2 regions of the Gardnerella sp. c10Ua_31 genome follow, and region 2 is predicted to be linked to the other one. Evidence: riboswitches for the same ligand, from Rfam matches in the RefSeq annotation. Region 2 holds a riboswitch; the other holds the start of a gene.

Region 1 (3,418 bases), on a different contig from region 2:
GTCAACTTGACCAGTTGTGAATGCTGCATGGAAGTTCTTTGGACTCATCTCTACTTCTTGAACTTTAGATGGGTCAAGTCCTGCTTTTTCAAAAGCTTTGTGAATTATATAATCTCCACTTCCACCTTTAGCAATAATTCCAATCTTCTTTCCGTATAAGTCTTTAAGCGATTTGATTCCGCTATTTGGTGCTGCTACGATTCCTTGAGCGTTTCCATTGTAATAGTTAATAGCATAAGCAACCCATGGCTGGCCTTTGGAGATAAAATGAATAAAATGGCCAGATCCTGTGGTTGTTACGTCTGCGTTTCCAGAAGTTACTGCAGTGTTTGCTTCTGGAGGAACATATGGCCCGCTAAATGTAACCTTTGCCTTACCAAAGATCTTATCTGCCATCTTTGTGTTATTTGAAAGAGTTGTTAAATAATTTGCAGAAGTCAAATATGCTACTCTTAAAGTTCCAGTATCTTCTTTTACTTGCTTAGTAGTATTTGTGGAAGATTTTGCGGATGATGCTTGTGTTTTATTGTTCGAGCTCCCGCATGATGCTAGGGTGATTGCTGTGCAAAGCGCGCAGAAAGCTGCTAATGCTCGCTTGCTTGTTGTAGATAATGCGAATTTAGCCATTTTATTCTCCTAATTATTTTGCTAATATTCTTAGTTCTGTTTGATTTTAACGATGGATGAACGTCGCTCAGGCATGCAAATTTTTTCTAAAAGTGTTGCAATTCCTTCAGAAAGTAGACCTGCAATCGCGTATAAAACTATGCATAGCAGCATTTGATCTGGTCTGTAAAATTCTTGTGATCTTGCAAGAACATATCCAATTCCTTTTGAAGCGTTGACTGTTTCACACGTTACCAATGCCACCCAAGACACTGATATTGCAAAGCGCAAAGCAGTCATAAAGTTAGGTAGCGCTCCTCGAAGAAGAATTGTGAAAAATACTGTTTTGCTATTTACTTTGTATGCGCGAGCTAATTCCAAGAGTTTGGGATCAATATTACGAACTCCATCCCTCATATTTACGTAGAACGTTCCAAATACGCCTATAGCAATAAGAGCTATTTTCATAGTCTCACCAATGCCTAATAAAATAATAAGCAAAGGTGCTAGTGCAGTAAAAGGAACAGACCGTAGCATGTGGCCAGGCTTGTTAATAATAATGTCGCCCAGCTTTGTGCTACCAGAAATAACTCCTGCTGGAACTGCAATTATCATTCCTAAACATAATCCTGCAATAACTCTTGTAAAACTAATTCCCAACGAAGGCCAAATTAAACCTTCTGAGTTTAATTCTTGAAAAGCGTTAATTACTTCTGCAGGTGATGGAATGTGCCTAGTCTCTTTAGGCCCAAGTGTAGCTAAAAACCATCCAATAAGTATGACAAGTGTAGAAAGCCATGGCACACATAAACGTAGTGAAGAAGATGCATTTTTTAGCATGCTCTTACAATGGCTAACCATTCGACATTCCCTTCGATAGTACTAGCTATATCAGGTTCGACGGGTATAATCTCAGCAATTACAATCAAGCAAATAATTGCACCCCGTGTCAGTTTGTTATTATTGTACAAAGGTGTGGACAAATTAACAAAAGCTTAGATTATATAGTCTTGTATGCTTAACGACTTACGCTGCGAAATAACGTCCATAAAACGCATTAATCTTAAATATGTTACACAACCAACAGATAAATAAGGAGTAGTTGTGGCAGCTATTGAAAGCGTATATGCACGCGAAATTTTGGATTCTCGTGGAAATCCTACTGTTCAGGTTTATTTGGAGACCGAAGATGGCGCTCAAGGAATTGGTTTAGTTCCTTCTGGTGCTTCAACTGGTGAGGCAGAAGCTTGGGAGCGTCGCGATGGCGATAAGTCTCGCTACCAAGGCAAGGGTACTTTGGAAGCAGTTAAGGCTGTTAACGAAGTAATCGCTCCAAAGGTTATTGGCATGGATGCCTCTGATCAGCGCGCTCTTGATGAAACAATGATCGAGCTTGATGGCACTCCAAACAAGGGCAAGCTTGGCGCAAACGCTATTCTTGGCGTTTCTCTTGCTGCTCTTTATGCTGCTGCTGAGTCTGCTGAGCTTCCTTTGTATCGCTACATTGGCGGTACAAATGGCCACATTCTTCCAGTTCCAAACATGAACATTATGAACGGTGGTGCTCACGCTGATTTTGCAACCGATATTCAGGAATACATGATTTCTCCATACGGTTTTGCTACTTATAGCGACGCTTTGCGCGCTGGCGTTGAGGTTTATCACACCTTAAAGAACGTTTTGAAGAAGGAAGGCTTGGCTACTGGTCTTGGCGACGAAGGTGGCTTCGCTCCAAAGATGAAGTCCAACGAAGATTCTTTGAAGTACATTATGGATGCAATCGAAGCTGCAGGTTACGAGCCGGGCAAGCAGATTGGTATTTCCCTCGACGTTGCTTCTTCTGAGTTCTACAACAAGGAAACTGGCAAGTATCGTTTCGACGGCGAAGAGCGCGAATCTGCTTACATGCTTGATTACTACGAGAAGCTCATTAACGAGTATCCAATCGTTTCTATCGAAGATCCATTCCAGGAAGAAGGCTGGGATGATTGGGCAGCAATCACCAAGCGTCTTGGCGATCGTTTGCAATTCGTTGGTGACGACTTGCTCGTTACTAATCCAAAGCGTTTGGCTAAGGGCATTGAGCTTGGAGCAGCTAACTCCTTGCTCGTAAAGTTGAACCAGATTGGTTCCGTTACCGAGACTCTCGACGCTATTGAGCTTGCAACCAAGAATGGCTTCACTTCTATGGTTTCCCACCGTTCTGGCGAAACCCCAGATACCACCATTTCTGATCTTGCTGTTGCTAAGAACACTGGCCAAATCAAGACTGGTGCTCCTGCTCGTGGCGAGCGTATTGCTAAGTACAACCGCTTGCTTGAGATTGAAGAAGAGCTTGGTTCTACTGCTCAATATGCTGGTTACAGCGCATTCAAGGCTTGCAAGAAGTATATGAAGTAATATGCTAGAGCTTTTATAAGTTCTACGTAAGTCTTGTTTAAGATCTAGACTGTAGCATAATTCGGCCAGTCGCATTCATGCGATTGGCCGTTTTTCGTATATTTTAGCGATTTTTTGAAAAAATATATAAATTTTTCTAAAATTACTTTCATTCTCATCAAAATAGTGCTATTTTTTATGGAAAACTAAAAACGGAAGGAGATGTTTCATATGAGAAAAGTCGCAGTTATAGGCATGGGAAACGTTGGTGCAGCAGTAGCGCATCAACTTGTTGTTGGCGGTCATGCTGATGATTTGTATCTTTATGATACAAACGAGGCAAAAGTGAATGCCGACGCATTGGATTTTGAAGATTCAATGGATAATGTGCCTTTTAACCTTAATATTACGGTTAATGATTATGAAGCATTAA
Region 2 (3,418 bases):
TAAACGTCTAAACTTTGCGATTTTCTTGGCGAATCATCTTTGTAATGCGCGCGAATCAATGAACCTGCAGCCATCGGGCGCAAACTATGGCTTAAAACGCAATCTGCTTCTAGCGGCTCCCCTAAAAGCGAGCACACAGTATTTGCCTCATCTAAATCAACATTTGCCCATCTTTGAGCAACAATATCTAGTTGAGGGTCGTTGCTTTCGTTTTCCATATTTGCTCCAATTATTGCCACAGGTTCATTGAATTGTGATATTTATTTTCGATTGTAATTGCGTTTGCAATCGTTATTATGCTTGCGATTCAAGCACATGCTGGCCGACTATTCTGGCAAATACTCGTTTGTTACGCATCCGCTTTCTAGGCTCTTTAGCGCGCAATCAAGAGGCACGCTTAAGTGGCCATTTTCACCCATCCAACGAGTGTAGTTTTCCACCAAAGCCATGTCTGCTGTACCCCAACGACCATTCTTGTCGTACCAAGACGGAATCACTTCGTCTAGCGAGGCGCGCAAAGCCTCTGGGCTAATGTGGCAAAGCGTATTTTGCAAAGCATCAACGCCAGCCTGCGGGTCTTTTCCTGCAAGTTCATAGCCCTTAACGGTTGCGCTTGCAAAGTTGCGTATTAATTGCGGATTTCGCTCAATCATCTCTTGGCGAGCGCAAACATAGTAAGAATGATGCGGAGCTACGCCAATAGAATCGAATGGAAGAACAACAACTTGATCAAATGGAAGCGAACCCTGGTATGGCTCCCACCAAGCAACGTTAATAAAAGCGTCGCACATTCCGCGCTCTACTGCTCGAATGTCTGGCTCCCATGGGCCTGGGTCAATTGTAATCAGCTTGCTAAAGTCGCCTCCGTCGGCAGCAACAGCCTGCTGAAGCTCCGTGTATAAGCGCTTAACGCCCATAGGGATTACTACGCGCTTTCCTTCTAGATCTTTGAATCGCGTAATGCCCGTGTTTTTATTTGTTATGATTCCGCCAATTTGCGATTGATTCATTACAGCAAATGACGTTAGCTTGTTTGCGCCATTTTGATGAGCCAAAAGCTGATTTAAGCGAACAAGAGCTATATCTACTTCTCCACGCTCCAAGCATGCTGGAACATCTCCACGCTCCGTATCTGTGCTTGTAAACTCTACATCTAATCCGTATTGTGCGTACAATCCGCGCTTTCTTGCAAGGTACATACCTGCGTGATTCGTCCATGGATGCACATATTCAAGACGTACTCTTAGCATACTAACTCCTTTGTTTTATAGTGATTTGTGATTTTATTATTTGCGACTTTTATTTGCGACTTAACTTGCGACTTAACTTGCAACTTTTCTTGCGACTTAACTTGCGACTTTACAAAAGTGGGCGAGGTTATTAATCCCCCGCCCACAAATAAAATCTTACTAGCAAAAGTTAAGACTTAAGCGCGTACTTCTTTGCCAGAAGCAAAACGGCTCAATGCGCCAGTAGCAGCAATACCCTTGTACAAGTACCACATAACTACACCACCAATTACAGCACCAGAAATCATGCTGCAAAGTGTGTGAATCATCATGAATGCGCCAAAGATTGGAACACCTGCGTAGTAGAACGGATAGGTTGAAACGATTCCACCCAAACCAGCTAACGCGCCAGAAAGTGCAGTCAAACCAACGTTCCACTTGCGATACATAACAAACAAGAATGCAAACTCAGCGAACAAGCCCTGAACAAAACCAGGAAGAACGGTACCAATACCGCCCCAGTGGCTACCAACAGTCAACTCAACCATTGCAGCAATAAACTCACCGAATAGTGCAGCGCCTGGCTTGCGAACCATAATAGCAGCTAAAGGACCAGCGAAGTAGAACAAACCGTAGTACAAAGCGCTAACGCCTGGAACTGGAATAAGCTTAAGAGCAGCAGAAATAGGCTCACTAATCAAGCCGATGCCCCAGAAGATAATACCAGAAGCTACAGCAATAACAACCGTGAGCGTAACATCGGCTACGTTCCAACGCAAGGATGGACGCACGGTCTCTTCTTCAACAGATGTACCCATTAGGGTCTCCTTTCATCTTTAACCAATCAAACAAAGGCGACCCTGCAGAAAACTCCGTACGTCGGCATTACCCGATTCACGTTAAACGGTTAGACAGTAATCTTCTCAGCTCTTAAAAGAGCACCCGTGCCTGATATCATTCATATTGCATCAGACAGCGAGGACAAATTTTATAAAATTCAAACATAAAATTAACAAAATCGCTCATTAAGATAATAGAAACTCTAATCAAAATACAGCGAATTAGAATTTTTTTCGCTTAAACGCATAGATCTAATAGGCTTTTCTAACCAATATTCGCACCATTGTTCAACGCATTTAGACGTTAAATCGTCAATACTTGTTCCGTCTAAATTTTGCCAATCGCCATTAATTAATGAAATCATTTGAAAACGCGCTAAATCATTGCACTTAATAGACTCTAAAGCATGATCTTTAGAGCACATAACTCCACCACTAGCTGCCGAAAAATAGTCTAAATCATTGCGTGTTGAACAAATAACGCACTCATTTAACCTAGGAGACCATCCAGCTAATTGCAATGCTCTTAAAACGTACGAAAGCGCGATTGATTCAGCACTATGCAAACTTTTAGAAAGAGCAGACAAAGCAGCTATAAGAAGATTGTATTGTGAGCAAGAATCCGAATATTGTGCGCAAGACGAGACCAAATCGTCTGCAATCTCTGCAATCATGCTAGCACAACTATACAGATTGTAATCCGCACAAATGCTACCAGCATAAGGCGAAACTAAAACCGCTTGAGAAATAACATCAAAAGTTTTGCCAGTTGCAAAAAGTGCATTAACACGCATAAATGGCTCTAAGCGCCCACCAAATCTAGATTTTAACCGCCTTACACCTTTTGCAACAGCTCGAACCTTGCCATGCTTTTTAGTGAGCATAACAATAACTCGATCAGCTTCCCCAAGAGGAAAAGTCTTAAGAACAACAGCTTCATCGTTATATAACGGCATTAATCAATAACTCTTAGCTTGTATAATCCCTAAATCTAAGTGAAAAATAGATTATTAATTATGATTTGGGTTTACAAATCCGCCAAAATTAGATTCGCCAGTATCGTCAAAATCATCTGAATCATTATTTGCTTCGCGAGAAGAATCTTCAACCGAAGTGTCAAAATGGTTCATAACAGGGAACGAAAGATCTGGAATATCTAAATTAAGACTTTGCGAAGGCTCGAACTTAGGCGAAGCAAGAAGTGAAAGATTCAAATCTCCAATGGATTTAGAATCATTTGCATTGTTATTACTTGCATTGTTAGCATTTGCATTATTTACACCATCAGCATTCGCACTAACAACATTCGCGCTATCTTCCTTCTTTTCTGCATCTTTAACTTTTCCAAAA

Evidence for each region. A riboswitch is a leader RNA that binds a small molecule or an ion and turns the genes downstream of it on or off. The one in region 2 is predicted to bind thiamine pyrophosphate.
Region 1: linked by a shared signal. The riboswitch ahead of NYP55_RS05690 (ABC transporter permease) and the one ahead of NYP55_RS01665 (ECF transporter S component) in region 2 are both predicted to bind thiamine pyrophosphate.

What each region holds. Positions count from the first base shown of each region.
Region 1 is NZ_JANUYG010000003.1:146,293-149,710, forward strand. It holds gene NYP55_RS05685 (ABC transporter substrate-binding protein) at 1-627, opposite strand, end outside; gene NYP55_RS05690 (ABC transporter permease) at 658-1,446, opposite strand; TPP riboswitch at 1,457-1,563, opposite strand; gene eno (phosphopyruvate hydratase) at 1,711-3,006, shown strand; gene NYP55_RS05700 (L-lactate dehydrogenase) at 3,217-3,418, shown strand, end outside.
Region 2 is NZ_JANUYG010000001.1:414,621-418,038, forward strand. It holds gene NYP55_RS01655 (phosphotransferase enzyme family protein) at 1-218, opposite strand, end outside; gene NYP55_RS01660 (ABC transporter substrate-binding protein) at 327-1,250, opposite strand; gene NYP55_RS01665 (ECF transporter S component) at 1,427-2,047, opposite strand; TPP riboswitch at 2,084-2,185, opposite strand; gene recO (DNA repair protein RecO) at 2,272-3,024, opposite strand; gene NYP55_RS01675 (DivIVA domain-containing protein) at 3,079-3,418, opposite strand, start outside.